3 regions of the Rhizobium sp. BK049 genome follow, and region 1 is predicted to be linked to each of the others. Evidence: riboswitches for the same ligand, from Rfam matches in the RefSeq annotation. Region 1 holds a riboswitch; each other region holds the start of a gene.

Region 1 (5,809 bases):
ACCAGATGCACGCCGGTCACCCCTTGCGTGTTCTGTGCCGTCAGCGCGGTCAGCACTGCCATGCCATAAACGCCGCGGGCGGCAAAGGCCTTGAGATCGGCCTGGATGCCGGCGCCGCCGGAGGGATCCGAGCCGGCGATGGAGAGAACATTGCGGATCATGGGCGGACCTTTCGGATTTCTGCGGCGATGCGGCGGGCGGCGGCCTCAGGGTCCGGCGTGCCCGCAATGGCGGAGACGACGGCAAGCCCTTCGGCTCCAGCTGCAAACACTTCCGCCACATGCTCCGCCTTGAGGCCGCCGATGGCGACGGACGGCACCGGCGATGCCTTCACCAGCCTGGCAAGACCATCAAAGCCGACCGGCTGCTTGTGGTCGGCCTTGGTCGGCGTCGCAAAGACAGGTCCGAGGCCGGCATAATCGACAATATCAGGGTCGACGGCGGCAGCGAGCCGGGCTGTTTCCACCGAGAGACCAAGGATCATCTCGGGTCCGATCATGTCTCGTGCCCTGCGCGCATTCATATCCTCCTGGCCGACATGCAGGCCATCGGCGCCGATCGCGACCGCAGCCTCGACATCGTCATTAACGATGAGGAGGGCGCCGGTTCCAACGAGCGCCTCTCTCAAGGCGCGGCCGGTCTCGATCATGCTGGCCGTGCCGGCATGTTTGTCGCGCAACTGCACCATCGTCGCGCCGCCGGCAACGGCAAGCCGCGCCGTCTCGATCATGCCGATTCCGGCGCAGAGATCGGGATCGAGAACGAGATAGAGCGAAAGGTCGAAGCGCTTCATGCGACCGATACCCTTGCCCTGGCATCGAGCGTTTCGGCGTCGATCGCAGCCAGCGCATCGAGGAAGCGCCAGGAAAAGGAGCCCGGGCCGGCGGCGCCGAGCGCTGCATCTTCGCCGGCGACGGCGAAGGTCGCAAGCGCGGCGACAGTCGCGCCGAAGAGATCTTCGGGCGCGGTCGCGGCAAAGGCGCCGACGAGGCAGGTGAGCGAGCAGCCGAGCGCGGTGACCTGCGGCATCAGGGCCGATCCGCCCGCAATACGGACTGCCCTTGCGCCATCGGTGACGAAATCGACAGCACCGGTGACGGCGACGATGGTCCGCTGCCTCTCCGCCAGCCGCCGTGCCGAATCCTCCGCCTGTTCGACTGGATCGCGGCTGTCGACGCCCTGACCACGGCTCTCGCCGCCGGCAAGCGCGATGATCTCGGAGGCGTTGCCGCGGATAATCGTCGGGCGAAGCTCCAGAAGGTCGGCCACCGCGGCGCGACGGAAGCCCGTGGCGTAATGGGCCACCGGATCGAGCACCCAGGGTTTGCCGGCCGCAATGGCGGCCTTGGCAGCCCCCTGCATGCCTTCGAGCCATTGCGTCGAGAGCGTGCCGATGTTGATGGTCAAAGCATTGGCGATGCCGGCGAATTCGCCGGCTTCTTCAGCGGCATGCACCATGGCGGGCGAAGCGCCCGCGGCCAGCAGGACGTTGGCCGCGATATTCATCGCGACATAATTGGTGATGCACTGAACGAGCGGCGGCTTTTCGCGCATCGCCTTCAGCATGGCTCCCGACGTGATCTTGCTCTGCATGGTGCCCCTTTCAGGCGGGGGCGGGCGCGGGGCGCTGCTCTTACGGCGATGCCCCGAGCGACTCCCTCCGCCGGCATTATCCGGTTCAGGTTCGAAGGGTTCTTCTCAGCCCGTCTGTCGACGAACGCCCCTGTCTCTCATCACGCTCTTTTTCGCAGAGAAGGGCGCGGCTGTCACTCCGAAAGTGAGTATTCCGGTATTTCGGAGCGGCTGCCCTTGGGCGTGGACATTGCTGGAGGCCTTCCCAGCGCAATCCTGAAGGCATCCAATTTTGCCTAACTCAAATCATGCAGCCCCGTCGTAATAGCCGGCCTGATTGAAAACTCCGAAAATCGAACCCTCAAACCACTCCGCTCCGGCGTACAGGCTGTCGGCCCGACCTCATAGCGATCGGCAGCCGGGAAGGGTGCTAGCCGCAGCAACGGCCAGCGGCTACCGTCGCGGGAGCCCTGGATGCGCACGGCGCCGTTTGCGACAGTCACACGGATGCGGAAATCCTCCAATTCCTTGAAGGGATGCGACACCGACCAGTCTGACTTTCCGTCGGTGACGACGGTGCTGAGGAAGGCTTCGCCGTCGGTGAATTCGACGCCTGTTTTCACCCAGCGGCTCTCGTCCATGCGTACCATCAGGCCGGCCTGATCGTAGAGGGTGCGGAATTCGCCCTGGACGCGGATCTGTGCGGTGAAGCTGTCGCCGGTGGGAAAGGCGAGGAAGTGGCCGGTGTCGCGGGTGAAGCCATAATAGGTCTCGCGCCAGAAATCGGTCTTTTCGCCTGTCGTCATCGTCAGGCCAGTTTCGTCGGCGTGCCAGCTGGCCGGCTCGTTCAGCCATTTCCCGTCATTGAAGTCGATGCTCATTCGCTTCTCCCTTCCTTTAATCTTGCCGCAGGGCAGTCGTCTCACTTGGCGTATCACGCAGGCCCCGTGCGGAGAACTAGCGCAGCTGAAGATGGTGCTTTCCGGAAACGCGCCATCCGCGGCTGCATAATCGACCGCTCATGCTTGACACGATAGCTCCAGCTTCTATTCTGTTACAAAAAGATGAATTACATAATTGTGGAACTAAATCGGGAGCTCTCATATGAAAACATTCGTCGCATTCCTTCTCGGCACCGCGCTCGTCGCCCTGCCTTCGACCCTGCTCGCTCAGGAAAAGGGCGGCGTCATCAATGTCGCGACGATCGGCGAGCCGCCGACGCTCGATCCGATGTCGTCCACGGCTGATCTCGTCGGCATCGTCACGCAGCATATTTTCGAGACGCTCTACACTTTCGACAAGAGCTGGAACGTCACGCCGCTTCTCGCTGAAAGCCTGCCCGAGATCAGCGCCGACGGCAAAACCTATACGATCAAGCTCAGGACTGGCGTCAAGTTCCACGACAATACCGATATGACGTCCGAGGATGTGGTCGCTTCGCTTACCCGCTGGATGAAGATCGCCTCGCGGGGCAAGCAGGTGGCCGGCTTTATCGACAAGGTCGCAGCTACCGATCCTTCGACGGTTACGATCACGCTGAAGCAGCCCTATGCGCCGCTGACCTCGCTGCTCGCCTTCAACAATTCGGCGGCGATCATCATCCCGTCCGAAAAGCAGGACGAGCCGATGAAGGAGTTCATCGGCACCGGTCCCTATATGCTGAAGGAACGGAAAGCCGACCAGTATATCCAGCTTGTCCGCTTCGATGGGTATAAGCCGCGCTCCGGCGAGAGCGATGGCTATGGCGGCGCGCGTCATCAATATCTTGATGAAATCCGCTTTGTGCCGGTGCCGGACCCGAACACCCGCGTCGAGGCCGCCGTTTCCGGCCAGTATGATTATGTCGACTCGATTCCTGTCGAATCCTACGACAAGCTGAAAGCCTCGACCGCCTCGCAACCGGTCATGCTGAAGCCCTTCGGTTATCCTGTCTTCGTCTTCAACACCAAGGAAGGTGCTGCTGCCAACGTCGAGGTGCGCAAGGCGATCCGCCAGGCGCTCAGCATGGAAGACATGCTGGCGGCGGCTTTCGGCAGCAAGGATTTTTATGCGCTCGACGGCGCCATCTATCCGAAGTCCTTCGCCTGGTCGACCGATACCGGCGCCGAGGGCGCCTATAACGTCGCCGATCCGGAAGGGGCGGCCGCGGCCGCCAAGAAAGCCGGTTACAATGGCGAGCCGATCCGCATCCTGACCAGCCGCCAATACGAGTTCCATTACAAGATGGCGCAGGTCGCCGCCGAGTATCTGAAACTTGCAGGCTTCACTGTCGATATGCAGGTGGTGGACTGGGCGACGCTAACCCAGCGCCGCACCGATCCGAAGCTTTGGGATATCTACATTACCCACAGCCCCTTCTTGCCGGAGCCGGCGCTCATCGGCTCGCTGTCGACGAGTTCGCCCGGCTGGTGGGACACGCCGGCCCGCAAGGCCGCGGTCGATGCCTTCACCTCCGAAGTCGATCCGAAGAAGCGCGTGGCGCTCTGGGCCGATGTCCAGAAGGCCGTTTATACAGACGCACCCTTCATGAAGATCGGCGATTTCAACGCCGTCTCGGCGAAGTCGATCAAGCTCGAAGGCGTCGATCCGGCTCCGTGGCCATATTTCTGGAACGCCTCGATCAAGAAGTAAGCAACACCGCCGGTGCCGCCCTTCGGGACCGGTACCGGTCATCTTTTCTGCCGCATCTGCAAGGGATTGAAGGCCGGCATTCATGATACGCTACATCCTCCAACGCCTGTTCGGCATGATGGTCGTGATGTTCCTGGTCGTCACGATCGTCTTCGTCATCGTGCGCGTGACCCCGGGAGATCCGGCCGCCGTCATGCTCGGGCCGGATGCGACGCCGCAGGATATTGCCGATCTCCGGGCCCGGCTCGGCCTCGATCAGTCGCTCGGCCTGCAATATGTCTATTACATAGGCGAACTGCTGAAGGGCGATCTCGGTCAGTCGATCTTCCTTAACATGCCGGTCACATCCGCGCTCATCGACCGGGCCGAGCCGACTTTCTTCCTGACGCTGTTTTCGCTTGCCATCGCCAGCGCCGTCGCCCTGCCGATCGGCATCTATGCCGCCTATCGGCGCGGGTCCTTCATTGACCAGGCGGCAACGACGCTTGCCATGTTCGCTGCCAGCATTCCAAGCTTCTGGCTCGGTCTCATCCTGATGCAGTTCTTCGCTGTCCGATTCAATCTCTTCCCGGTCTCCGGCTATGGCGGCCCGGGCTCGACTTTCATCGACCGGATGTATCATCTGACGCTGCCGGCCTTTGCGCTCGGCATCGTCTCTTCGGCGCTGATCCTGCGCTTCACCCGTGCCTCGATGCTCGATGTGCTCGGCGACGATTATATCCGCACGGCGCGCGCCAAGGGGCTAATCGAGCGTAAGGTCATCCTCAAGCACGCTCTGAAGAATGCGCTGATCCCGATCCTGACGGTGCTCGGCCTGACGGCGGCGGTGCTGATCTCGGGCGCTGTCGTCACCGAAACCGTTTTCGGACTGCCGGGTGTCGGCAATCTCGTCGTTTCGGCGGTGCTGCGCCGCGACTATCCCGTCATTCAAGGGGCGCTGCTCGTCATCGCCGCCCTCTACGTGCTGATCAATTTTGCGATCGACATGCTCTACCTGCTGGTCGATCCGAGGGTGCGCTACTGATGGCCGATGTCGCAATCAAACCCGTCGAAAGCGAAGGCAGCAAGTTCGTCCGCCGCCTGATTAAGCGCAGGACGGTGGCCTTCGGCCTGCTGATCCTGACGGTCTTCGTGCTGCTGGCGGTGTTAGCACCGGTGGTCGCGCCCTATTCGCCGTCGAAGCTTTCCATCGTCAACCGTCTGAAGCCGCCGAGCGGCACCTTCTTTTTCGGCACCGACGAGTTCGGCCGCGACGTCTTCTCGCGCACGATTTTCGCCGGCCGCCTGTCGCTGCTCGTCGGTGCGGCTGTTGTGGCCTTGTCGGTCGCCATCGGCGTGACGCTCGGCCTGCTTGCCGGCTTCTTTCAAAAGCTCGATACGCCGATCGCCCGGCTGATCGACGCGATGATGGCCTTTCCGGATATCCTGCTCGCCATCGCCCTCGTCGCCGCTCTCGGCCCGTCCTTGACGACGGTCATCATTGCGCTGTCGATCGTCTACTCGCCGCGCCTTGCCCGTATCGTCCGTGCCTCGACGCTTGTCATCCGCGAGCTGCCCTATGTCGAGGCGGCGAGGGCGCTTGGCATCTCGACCTTCCACATCATGA
Region 2 (5,809 bases), on a different contig from region 1:
CTCCTCCGCGGCGCGGCCGAAATGCTTTTCGTTGGCAAGGGCGATGAAAAATTCCAGCTTGTCGATCATCCGGTCTCCCGATCCGGCGCGAAATCATCCGGATCAGCTATCTTCGACGCAGCAACCGTGCTCCGCAAGGGCGGGTACTAATTGTTTTCAGCAGCCGGAAAAAGATCGAAGAGCGATTCAAGGAAGGCAAGCACGTTTGTATTGCCGATACGGTAATAGACCAGCCTGCCCTGACGGCGCGTATTGACGAGACCTTCGAGCCTCAAACGCGCGAGCTGCTGCGAGACCATTGCCTGCTGAATGCCGAGGATGTTTTCGATTTCACTCACCGTCCGCTCCTCGGTCGCGAGTATGCAAAGAATCAGAAGTCGAGTCTGGTGCGCCAGCGCCTTCAGCAGATCGCTCGCCTCACGAGCGTTTCCAGCGAGTTTGTGCAGTTCCTGACCGGACATTCCCGGCTCGGGCTTGGGCAATGGCATTCGACATCTCGGAAGGGAAGCAAAAAGGCAGATCAGCACAATAGCATATTCGCACACACGAATTTGCCAAAAGTGAAGAAATGTCAAAAAAGGTCTAACTAAATCAGCAGATAAGCTGGCCGCCATTGATCTCGAGGACCTGGCCGGTAATGTATCCGGAGAGCGAGGGCGCCGCCAGAAACAGATAGGCGGGAGCGCAATCCTCCGCTGTGCCCAGCCGCTGCAAGGGAATAGACTTTCTCGTCTGCTCCAGCTTTTCGCGGGAGGAATAGCGCTCGTGGAAATCCGTCTCGATCGTTCCGGGCGAGACACAATTGACGCGGATGCCATCCGGCGCGAGCTCGCGGGCAAGCGCCTTGGAATAGGTTGAAACGAAGGCTTTCGAGGCAGAATAAATCGAAGAACCGGGACTGCCGCCGGTCAGCGCGGAAATTGAAACGGTGTTGACGATGGCAGCGCCTTCCGCCGCCTTCAATGCCGGCAGCAACGCACGCGTCAGCGCCACCACCGACGTCTGGTTCAAACGCACGATCGCCTCATAATCCGTGTCAGTCAGTGTGGCAGCTGGAAAACGGCCGAGCATAGTGCCGGCGTTGTTGACGAGCACATGCACCTTGTCGAAAAAGGTAAGCGCATTTTCGGCAAATTGCGCAGCGCCGCCAGCGGCAGTGAAATCGGCGTGCAGCAACAGCGCCCGTCTTTCGGATTCAGCCGTCAGCAGAAAATCCGGCAGATCGCGCCCCGGTTTGCGTCCAGTATGGACGATCACCTTCGCGCCGCAGTCCAGGAACTGCCGGGCCACTTCGAGACCGATGCCCCGCCCGGCGCCGGTTACGATGACGTTGCGATTTTCGAATAGTCTCGGATGGAACACGAAGCTGTCCTCCTCGCGGACAATGCCGCCTGTTGCGCCATTCGCCCTTAACATATGAGCGCGCCGGCCGAAAGAAAGGCAGGCGTCATCTTTCCGCCAGAGGCTGGCGCTCTTCCCTGAAAGTTCATACTTCGATTTCGGTCTCCAGCAGCCGTGCGCCTGGCCCTTCCTCGCCGAGCTGATCGAAGGGATTGCGCAACGGACAGCTTTCGATCGACAGGCAACCGCAGCCGATGCAGCCGGTCAGACGGTCTCGCAGCAGGCTCAGCCGTCTGATTCGCGTGTCGAGTTCATCCTTCCAGCGCGCCGACAGCGTCTGCCAGTCGGCAATCGTCGGCGTGCGCCCCTGCGGCAGGGAGGCAAATGCCGTCTGGATTTCCGAAAGCGGAATGCCGACACGTTGCGCCACCTTGATGATGCCGAGCCGGCGAAGGACATCGCGTCCGTAGCGCCGCTGGTTGCCGCGCGTGCGGATACTCGAGATCAGCCCCTTGGCCTCATAGAAATGTAGCGCCGAGACGGCAAGACCACTGCGTTGCGCCACTTCGCCGACCGTCAGAAGCCTGCCGAGCGGCGTTGCAGAAATCCTATTCATGGCCTATTGACCTCAATATTAGTTGAGGTTTTATAACCGCTGCTTCCCCGGCCGTAAAGCACGAGGCGCAGGAAGGAGCTCAGTGAGATCATCCGGTCGATACAAGCTGAAATGATGGCGTCGGCGGTTGCCCGGCCCGCACCAATCGCCCTTGCCGATATTGCCGCCTGAAAGACAAGCGCTCGGGTTCCGTTCCCGGCAGGTACGGAACCTCGGAAAACACCCGGACAGGACCTCCGTCCGGGTGTTTTTTTATCTGCGCCCCATCCGACCGGGCGGACGGGTTTGCAATTTTGCGGTTGCGGCAAGAAAACCCCGATGATAGTTTTCGCCGAAATAACAGGGGAGCTCCGTGTCGCCGGGGCTGAGATGTGAGGCGCAAGCCTCCGGACCCTTCTAAGCTGATCTGGGTAATGCCAGCGGAGCGAGGTCCAAATGTATTCCGGCGCGCAAGTGTCACTCTACCGGACGTCCGGCAATTCCGTCGGCATCCCTATCGATGCCCTCAAGGCAACCGCCCCAAATCGCATCGAGACCGATGCCCTCGACAGGTTTGCGCGAACGGCCCGGCGAAAGCCTGAAATCGAACGCCGATGACATCGCCACGACCATCGGATTCGCGCCTTGCGACGCTCTATCTCGCCGTGTACCGGGCAATGCCCGCCTTGCTCGCAGGCTTTGCTTTTCTGGCGGCATGGGAACTCTATGTCGATCTTTCCGGTATCAAACCGTCCATTCTGCCGGCACCTTCGCGTATCCTTGTCCAGGGCTGGCTGAACCGAGAGGCGCTGATATCAAACACCTGGCCGACGCTCGGAGCGACACTCGGTGGTTTCGCCCTGTCGCTCGCCTTCGCCTTCGCCTCTTCGATCCTGATGGATTTCATGCCATTCATGCGCCGGGCAATGCTGCCGATCTTCATCGCCAGCCAGACTTTGCCGCTGGTGGCGATCGCGCCTCTCGTCGTCCTCTGGTTCGGTTTCGGCCTTTTGCCGAAGATATTGCTGGTGGCGCTCGTCACCTTCTTTCCGCTGCTTGTTGCCCTGCTTCAGGGCTATGAGGCGACCGATCGCGACATTGCCGAGCTCTTGAATTCGATGAAAGCGAGCCGCTGGCGCATTTTCCGCCTGGCGCGGCTTCCCTCGTCGCTGCCCTATTTCTTCGCCGGCCTTCGAATCTCGATCACCTATGCCGTCGTCGGCGCGATCTTTGCCGAATATGCCGGCGCTGCAAGCGGCCTCGGCATCTATATCCTCAACGCCAAGAACAATTTCCGTCCCGATCTCGTGCTCGCCGCCGTGATCGTCAGCGCTCTGTTGACGCTCTGCCTCTTCGCGCTGACGCTGGTTATCCAGCGTTTCGTCATGCCCTGGCAGCCATCCCAGGAGCGGCGCCGATGACCGGTCAGATGCTTGAGCTGCGCAACATCTCGAAGTCCTTCGACGGCATGAAAGTTCTAGACGACATTTCGCTCGCCGTCGCAGACGGCGAGTTCGTCTCGATCGTCGGCCCATCCGGCTCCGGAAAATCGACCGTGCTGAGACTGCTGACACAGGCGCTGCGACCCGATTCCGGCGCCATGCTTTTCAACGATGCAGCGCTGGAACAGACGCCGCATTCCTTTGCCTTCATGCCACAACGCGATGCGCTGATGCCCTGGCGCCGGATCATCGATAATGCCGCGCTCGGTCTGGAAGTGAAGGGCATGGCTCGCCGGGCTGCACGCGCCGCTGTCGCGCCCCTCTTCGAGCGGTTCGGCCTTGCCGGCTTCGAGCATCACTACCCCGCCTCTCTTTCCGGCGGCATGCGCCAACGTGCTGCGCTGCTGCGCACCGTCATCCAGGAGCAGGACATGCTGCTGCTCGACGAGCCCTTCGGCGCGCTCGATGCGCTGACCCGCACGCAGATCCAGGAGTGGCTGCAAGGCATGTGGACCGAACATCGCTGGACGGCGCTGCTGATCACCCACGATGTTCGCGAGGCCGTTTTTCTCTCCGACCGGATCTACGTGCTGTCTGCCCGTCCGGCGCGTGTCATCCGCGAATTCCGCGTTCCCCTGCCCCGCCCGAGAAGCATTGCCGATCTCGGTTCGCCGGCGGCCCAGGCGATCGAGACCGAAATCCTGCAAACCCTGCTTCATCCGCTAGAACAGGGTGGTTTTAGGCCGGTCGGCCCAAAATCTGAATCCTGTTCCAATTTAAAGAGTTAGAGTCTGATGTCGTTCGAAAACCGTACTTTTCGGCGTCATGCTCTAAAGACCTGAGGAGGTCACCATGCCGCTTCTCACCCGCCGCCAGACGATGCTCGCCGCCATCGCGACAAGCCTCGCCGGCCGCGTCGCCTTCGCTCAAGCGGCGCCCGCAAAGGTTCGTATCGCGCTCGACTGGACGCCCAACACCAATCACATCGGCATCTACGTCGCCAAGGCGAAGGGCTTCTACACGGCCGCCGGCCTCGATGTCGAAATTCTACCCTTTACCGACACGAGTGCCGGCACGCTGGTATCAAACGGGGTCGCCGATTTCGGCATCAGTAGCGAGATCGAGGCCCTGACGCAGCGTGCTGGCGGCGGTGACGTGAAGATGGTCTACGGCGTCGTCCAGACGGAAACCGCACGCCTGATCTTCAACGGCGGGCGGGACGACATCAAGAGCCCTAGAGATCTCGATGGCAAGACCTATGGAGGCTTCGGCGGCACTTGGGAAAGCGCGCTGGTCTCGGCGATGATCCGCAATGACGGCGGCAAGGGCGACGTCAAGACCGTCACCCTCGGCACCTCCGCCTATGAGGCGCTGGACAATGGCTCGATTGACTTCACGCTGGAGATCTACACCTGGGAGGGCATCGCCGCTGAGCTGGAAAATCGGCAGATCAGCCGCTTCCACTATTCCGATTACGGCATTCCCGACGAGCAGACGACAGTCATCGTTTCCAGTGACGCCTATCTCTCTGCCAGTCGAGAACACGCGCGCGCCTTCATCCAGGCCACGCGTCAAGGCTATGTCTACTCCATCGATCATCCCGACGAAGCCTGCGACCTGCTGATATCAGGAAGTAACGGTGCGCTGATGAACACGGATCTGGTGAGAGCATCTCAGAAGGCGTTGATCGAAGGCCATTTCCTGAGATCCGAGGCCGGCGTGATCGGCACGCTTGATCCGGCAAAGGCCGATGCCATTGGCGCTTTCCTGGTCGAGAACGGCATTCTCGTCGATGCGAATGGCGTCGTGCTCAAGGAGAAGCCGGACTTTTCCACCTATTACACCAACGAACTCCTCGGCTGAGCTCGCCCCGGGCCTTGCCGAGGCGGTCTTCCCAGGCAATGCTTTGCGCCTGGGCGGTTTGAGCCGAATCGGGCAGGGCGGGGAACGACATGCGAGCACAGGACAGACTGGCCGGAGCCGACTTTCTGCGCGCAATGGCCTGCTTGTTGGTGCTCGCGCATCATCTCGCGCTCCGGCTGGATATGCGCAGAATACCGGATGAATTGGCGGCGACGGCAAACGTCCTCCGCTTCGGCAATTTCGGCGTCGCCATCTTCTTCGTGCTCAGCGGCTTTCTGCTTGCCCGCCCCTTCTGGCACGCTCTCGACGCCGGCGGCGCCATGCCCAGCCTTGGGCACTACGCCATCCGCAGGTTGGCGCGCATCGCTCCGGGCTTCTGGGTCGCCACCAGCGTCAGCTTCGTCCTTAGCCTGACGCTGCTTGCCGTGCCGCTGACGCCAGAACTCGTCGTCCGCTACGTCTCGGGACTGTTGTTCATGAGCCAGTGGCATTGGCGCACGTTTTTTCCCGTCGAAGCCGATGGGCCGCTCTGGTCCATTCCCTTCGAGGTCACCAGCTATGTGCTCCT
Region 3 (5,809 bases), on a different contig from region 1:
TCCCTTTGCCGCTCGATCATTGCTGCCGTTGCCGCTTCCGCTTGGCGGAGTTGGCGCAGCTCGGCCAGTTCCTGCGCCCGCGACAGCCGGCCGGCGGATACCACGTCGTCCTGCCGCATCCGCTCCTCGAAAATCCGAGCCGTGGCGGCATTCAGACTGGTGAGATGCGCCTGCCAGGCGGCATCGCGTTCATCGCGCAGCCGCGCGGCCTCGGTATCGTCGATCGAACCGCCGGCGACGAAGGCCGCGATCCGGGCTTTGGTCAGCGCCTGTTCGGTGCCGAGATCGCGCAGCCTTCCCTCGTGATCGCCAATCCGCTTGTCGATAGCAGTCGCTTGGCCACGCCAGGCTTCGATCTGTCGAGGCTCTGCCGCGGCCGTCCGCTGCAGAGCGACGGCGTTGCCGCTCCAGGGTGCGAGCTGTTCAAACTGGTTCTCCTGCGTTCGCTTCGCCTGGACAAGTGTCCGTTCTTCCATGCTAAGCCGCACGGGGAGATCAGATCCCGCCAGCCGGCTCAGGGCGATCTCGATGCGGCCGAAACGCGCAGGATCCAGGAGCCCAGATCCATCTCGCGAGCCGCCTTCCCTGTTCAGCCTTTCGAGATTCTCCCGCGCTCGCAACAGTTCCCGATCAGCGGCTGCCAGTTTCGCCTCGACGCCGGAACGCCGTTCGATAAGATCGCGGATGATGCCGATCAGCGAAGCGGGCAGCAGCAGCGCCTCGGGTTTCGCATGGCCCGGCTGTTCGAGATCGGCCAGCAGTCGGACCAACTCACCCTCCTGTTCGGCCAGCGCCAGCCGGCGCTTCGGCAGATCGCTCTCAGCCGCAAGATAGCGCGCCCGACCCTGATCCAGCAGGTCCATATGCGCGGTGACTGCCAGCGCCTTGTCGTCGATCGCGATCGCCTCGATCTCATCCGCAAGCTGGCGCAGCGTGCGGTCGGCGGTCTCGACAAGCGCCTGCAGCCGCGTCTCGTCGCGCGAAAGCTGGGGCAGGAGCGCGAACCATTCGGACGGCGGCCGCGGCAGATCGCTCATGGCGGCTGCATCTGCATCCAGCCGCCGGAGCTCTAGGGCCGCGGGTAGGGCGCCGAGAAGGCGCGTGAGCTCCTGATGCCGGGTCTTGGCCTCGGCCAGTTCCCGCGTGGTTTTGCCATAGGCAGCGTCGGCCTGCTCATAAGTCGATTTCAGGGCCGAATAGGTGGAGGCAAGCGTGTCGATGGCATTGCGCTCGGCCTTGAGCGCTTCGAGCGAACGCTTGAGTTCCGCGAGCCTGGTGCTCGACGACCGCTTCTTGTAGATCGCGTTGGCTTCGTCGGCTGCGGTCACCAGCGAACGGCTCAGGCCTGCCAGGCCTGAGCTGGCCGAGAACAGTAATTCGCCGAGTTCGCCCTTGCTTTGTATGATGGCGTTGCCGCCTTCCTTGAGCGACTGATCGTCGAGCGAGAACATGGTGCGATAGGCCTCGCGACCGACGCCTCCAAGCGCGCCGGCCAGGAGCGCCTCGTTCACAGCTTGTCCCCGATCATCGACGAGGCTGCCGGTCCGCAGCTTGAGCCGCGCCAGCTCGTATTCCCAGCCACCAAATTCCAGCCGCGCACCGACCTTCATCGTATTGTAGGGATGCAGGAAATTATAGGTGCTGCGCTCACCAATGCCGTAGAGCAGATCAAGATAGGCGGCGAAGGTGGTCGATTTGCCCGCTTCGTTAAGGCCATAAACGATGTGCAAGTCCGGCGAACCTTGACGGGCCGCGCCGAAATCGATGGAGTGATCGGTGAACTTGCCATAGCGGGTGAGGTCGAGGCGGCGCAGACGCATCAGCTGTCTCCCCGATCCACCGCCTTCATCCGGGCGGCGATGTCCTCGGCGCCATCGGCGAGAAGGTTGTCGATGAAGCGTTCAAAACCCGCCTCGTTCTGGCCGGCAAATGCCCGGCTCTCGGGCGGCAGGTCGGCAAGCAGGTCCCGGACCATCTCCCTGACCTCGTCGCGAAATCCGCTGCGGGTGATGACCTCGTCCCGCATCAGCGCCCCGAGTTCGATGACGGGATCGGCGGCGGACGCGTCTGCGGGGATCGAGGGCGCTTCGAAGGCGAGTTCCAGCTTCTCGATCCAGGTGCGGCCGATCGCGTCGCTGCGCCGCTCGGCTTCGGCCTGCATGAGGTCGACATCGCGCCGCAGCTGCCAGGAGAGCGGCGTGCGGCCGGAAAGCCTGAGGCGTGCGACAAGATGCGGCGAAGCCGTGCGGTCGCGCTGCGCCATCAGGGCCGTCTCGACCATCATGGCTGCCTCACGCCAATCATCGACACCCGTGAGGTCGACATTGACGCGCTCGAACTGCGCGATGCTGGTACGCCGCTCCTCGACCGTCACGGTCCGGTCGTCGGCCACGGTCACCAGCGACACGGTCTTGACGCCCGCTTCATTGATGTCGCGGCCCTGCGGCATGCCGGGCATGATGACCGTCGCCGTGCCGGGATAATGGCTGCGCTGGTGGAGGTGCCCGAGCGCCCAGTAGTCGAAACCCGAGGCATGCAGGTCGAGCACGTTGCAGGGCGCATAGACATCATGTCCGGCCGATCCGGCCAGGCTCGTATGCATGATGCCGATATTGACGGCATCCGCTACCGGCGGCTTGAATTTCGGCAGCAGCGGGTCCGGGGCTTGCGGCTTGGCGAAGCTCAGACCGTGGATTGCGACCGACAAGCTGCCCTTGGTGGTCTCGACGGTCTCGGCATGGCCGCCGAAGATCTTCACCGTATCAGGCATCACCAGTTCCCGAGCGATCTTCGACATGGCATCGTGATTGCCGCGGATCTTGAAGACGACAATGCCCGCCCGGTGCAGCCGCTCCAGCTGACTCGCCAGGAAGCGCGCCGTCTTCATCGACGTCTGCTCCCCGTCATAGAGATCGCCGGCGATGACAAGCGCGTCGACCTGCTCCTCAAGGCAAAGATCGACGATCGCGACCAGCGTCTGTCGGCTGGCGTCACTCACGAGGTCGGCCAGCTCTGCGTTGCGAAGTGCGAGAGAGCGCAAGGGAGAGTCGAAATGGAGATCGGCAGTGTGGACGAAACGATAGGCCATGAATGCAAGAATGGTGTTGCGATAGAGTGATCCAGCAGGCGCCGTCTGACAAATAAACGAACGTTATCGTCCGTCAGCAAAACATGAGACCATGCCACGAATATTCAGAGCATGGCGGCAGCGTCGTGGCGAGTGAAATGGGCCGGCGGAGCTGGCCCATCCACAATCAATGCTGCTCTATCGGACTGGCCGCCGACTCAAAAGGTAAGGATGGGAACGCGTGAGGGTCGGCTTGACATCAGGGCCGCAGCGGTCTTTGATGCAGGGCATTCACCAGGGGTGTCCCGGCAAGGGGCTGAGATTCTGCTGAACAATACGGCTTGCCGGTTGTGGCGCAGTGACCCGTTGAACCTGATCCAGTTCATACTGGCGTAGGGACGGTGCAGACGCTGCGGCTGTCGGGCGGATTTCGCTTTGTCGTATGAGGCGTCTTTCCATCATTCCAACACTGGAACTGGGTCTCCAAACGTCAAACCTTGGAGCCTCACCCATGAATATTGTCGCACCCAAGCTTACTCCGGTCGTCACCACCGGCCCGCTTCCGGCCTCGACCAAGATCGCCAAGCCCGGAACGCTATATCCTGATCTGCGCGTGCCGATGCGCGAAATCAGCCTTCACCCGACCTCCGGTGAACCGCCGGTAACGGTCTATGATTCCTCCGGTCCCTATACTGATCCGGCCTATACGGTCTCGATCGACGCCGGACTGCCGCGTTTGCGCGAGAGCTGGATCAGGGCGCGTGGCGATGTCGAGGCCTATGAAGGCCGGGTGGTGAAGCCTGAAGACAATGGTTTTGTCACCGGCGAGCGGCTGACGCCGGAATTCCCGCTTCGCAACACGCCGCTGAAGGCAAAAGCGGGCCGCGCCGTAACCCAGCTCGCCTATGCGCGTGCCGGCATCGTCACGCCGGAAATGGAGTTCATCGCCATCCGCGAAAACCTCGGCCGGCAGGCTGCGAAGGAGGCGCTCGCGCGCGACGGCGAAAGCTTTGGCGCTGATATTCCCGATTTCGTGACGCCCGAATTCGTCCGCCAGGAAATCGCAGCCGGCCGGGCAATCATTCCGGCCAACATCAACCACCCGGAATCCGAACCGATGATCATCGGCCGGAATTTCCTGGTGAAGATCAACGCCAATATCGGCAACTCGGCGGTCACCTCGTCGATGGCGGAAGAGGTGGAAAAGATGGTCTGGGCGATCCGCTGGGGCGCCGACACGGTTATGGACCTTTCCACCGGCCGCAACATTCACAACATCCGCGAACGGATCATTCGCAATTCGCCGGTTCCGATCGGAACGGTGCCTCTCTACCAGGCGCTTGAAAAGGTGAACGGCATTGCAGAGGATCTCACCTGGGAAGTCTATCGCGATACGCTGATCGAACAGGCCGAGCAGGGCGTCGATTATTTCACCATCCATGCGGGCGTGCGGCTTGCCTATATCCCGCTCACCGTCAATCGTGTCACCGGGATCGTCTCACGCGGCGGCTCGATAATGGCCAAGTGGTGTCTGCATCACCACAAGGAGAGCTTCCTCTACGAGCATTTCGAGGAAATCTGCGACATCTGCCGTGCCTATGACGTCTCCTTCTCGCTTGGAGACGGCCTTCGCCCCGGCTCGATCGCCGATGCCAATGACGCTGCGCAATTTGCCGAGCTCGAAACCCTCGGCGAACTGACCAAGATTGCCTGGGCCAGGGATTGCCAGGTGATGATCGAAGGCCCTGGCCACGTGCCGATGCACAAGATCAAGGAGAATATGGACAAGCAGCTCAAGGTCTGCGGCGAGGCTCCCTTCTATACGCTCGGACCGCTGACCACCGACATTGCGCCGGGCTATGATCACATCACCTCCGGCATCGGAGCCGCGATGATCGGCTGGTTCGGCACGGCCATGCTCTGCTACGTCACGCCGAAGGAGCATCTGGGCCTGCCCGACCGCAGCGACGTCAAGACCGGTGTCATCACCTACAAGATTGCCGCGCATGCCGCCGACCTCGCCAAGGGCCATCCGGCCGCCCGCATCCGTGACGATGCGCTGTCGCGGGCGCGGTTCGAATTCCGCTGGGAAGACCAGTTCAACCTCTCCCTCGACCCGGATACGGCGCGTTCCTTCCATGACGAGACCCTGCCGAAGGAGGCCCACAAGGTGGCGCATTTCTGTTCGATGTGCGGCCCGAAATTCTGTTCCATGCGCATTTCCCACGATATTCGCGCCGAGGCGCAGAAAGAAGGACTGGAAGCCATGGCCGCCAGATATCGCGATGGCGGCGACCTCTACATGCCGGTCGCCGACGCTGCGAAAACGCTTGCCGGAGAATGACGATGCATGTTCTCGTCAAGGGGGCCGGCGTTGCCGGCCTCACCGTTGCCTGGCAGCTCCATCGGCACGGTTTCCGGGTCAGCGTGGCTGAGCAAGCCGACCAGGTCGGCGCCGGTGCTTCCGGCTTTGCCGGCGGCATGCTGGCTCCATGGTGCGAAAGGGAAAGCGCAGACGAGCCGGTCCTGGCGCTCGGCCGTCTTGCCGCCGATTGGTGGGAGGCAGCGCTGCCCGGCCATGTCAATCGCCGGGGGACGCTTGTGGTGGCGGCCGGGCGAGATGCCGGCGAACTCGACCGCTTTTGCCGCCGGACAAGCGGATGGGAATGGCTGGACGAGCCGGCGATCGCGACGCTTGAACCGGATCTCGCTGGCCGCTTCCGCAGGGCATTGTTCTTCCGG

The links. A riboswitch is a leader RNA that binds a small molecule or an ion and turns the genes downstream of it on or off. The one in region 1 is predicted to bind thiamine pyrophosphate.
Region 2: linked by a shared signal. The riboswitch ahead of FHT70_RS23060 (ABC transporter permease) and the one ahead of thiM (hydroxyethylthiazole kinase) in region 1 are both predicted to bind thiamine pyrophosphate.
Region 3: linked by a shared signal. The riboswitch ahead of thiC (phosphomethylpyrimidine synthase ThiC) and the one ahead of thiM (hydroxyethylthiazole kinase) in region 1 are both predicted to bind thiamine pyrophosphate.

The regions. Positions count from the first base shown of each region.
Region 1 is NZ_JACHYV010000009.1:13,426-19,234, reverse strand. It holds gene thiD (bifunctional hydroxymethylpyrimidine kinase/phosphomethylpyrimidine kinase) at 1-161, opposite strand, end outside; gene thiE (thiamine phosphate synthase) at 158-793, opposite strand; gene thiM (hydroxyethylthiazole kinase) at 790-1,593, opposite strand; TPP riboswitch at 1,639-1,735, opposite strand; gene FHT70_RS11625 (DUF1349 domain-containing protein) at 1,869-2,453, opposite strand; gene FHT70_RS11620 (ABC transporter substrate-binding protein) at 2,677-4,203, shown strand; gene FHT70_RS11615 (ABC transporter permease) at 4,286-5,227, shown strand; gene FHT70_RS11610 (ABC transporter permease) at 5,227-5,809, shown strand, end outside.
Region 2 is NZ_JACHYV010000025.1:20,404-26,212, forward strand. It holds gene FHT70_RS23040 (LysR family transcriptional regulator) at 1-69, opposite strand, end outside; gene FHT70_RS23045 (metalloregulator ArsR/SmtB family transcription factor) at 147-488, opposite strand; gene FHT70_RS23050 (SDR family oxidoreductase) at 592-1,362, opposite strand; gene soxR (redox-sensitive transcriptional activator SoxR) at 1,487-1,957, opposite strand; TPP riboswitch at 2,289-2,402, shown strand; gene FHT70_RS23060 (ABC transporter permease) at 2,551-3,357, shown strand; gene FHT70_RS23065 (ABC transporter ATP-binding protein) at 3,354-4,166, shown strand; gene FHT70_RS23070 (ABC transporter substrate-binding protein) at 4,231-5,241, shown strand; partial or broken gene FHT70_RS23075 (acyltransferase) at 5,331-5,809, shown strand, end outside.
Region 3 is NZ_JACHYV010000001.1:11,569-17,377, reverse strand. It holds gene FHT70_RS00100 (AAA family ATPase) at 1-1,820, opposite strand, end outside; gene FHT70_RS00095 (DNA repair exonuclease) at 1,820-3,088, opposite strand; TPP riboswitch at 3,354-3,484, shown strand; gene thiC (phosphomethylpyrimidine synthase ThiC) at 3,579-5,411, shown strand; gene thiO (glycine oxidase ThiO) at 5,414-5,809, shown strand, end outside.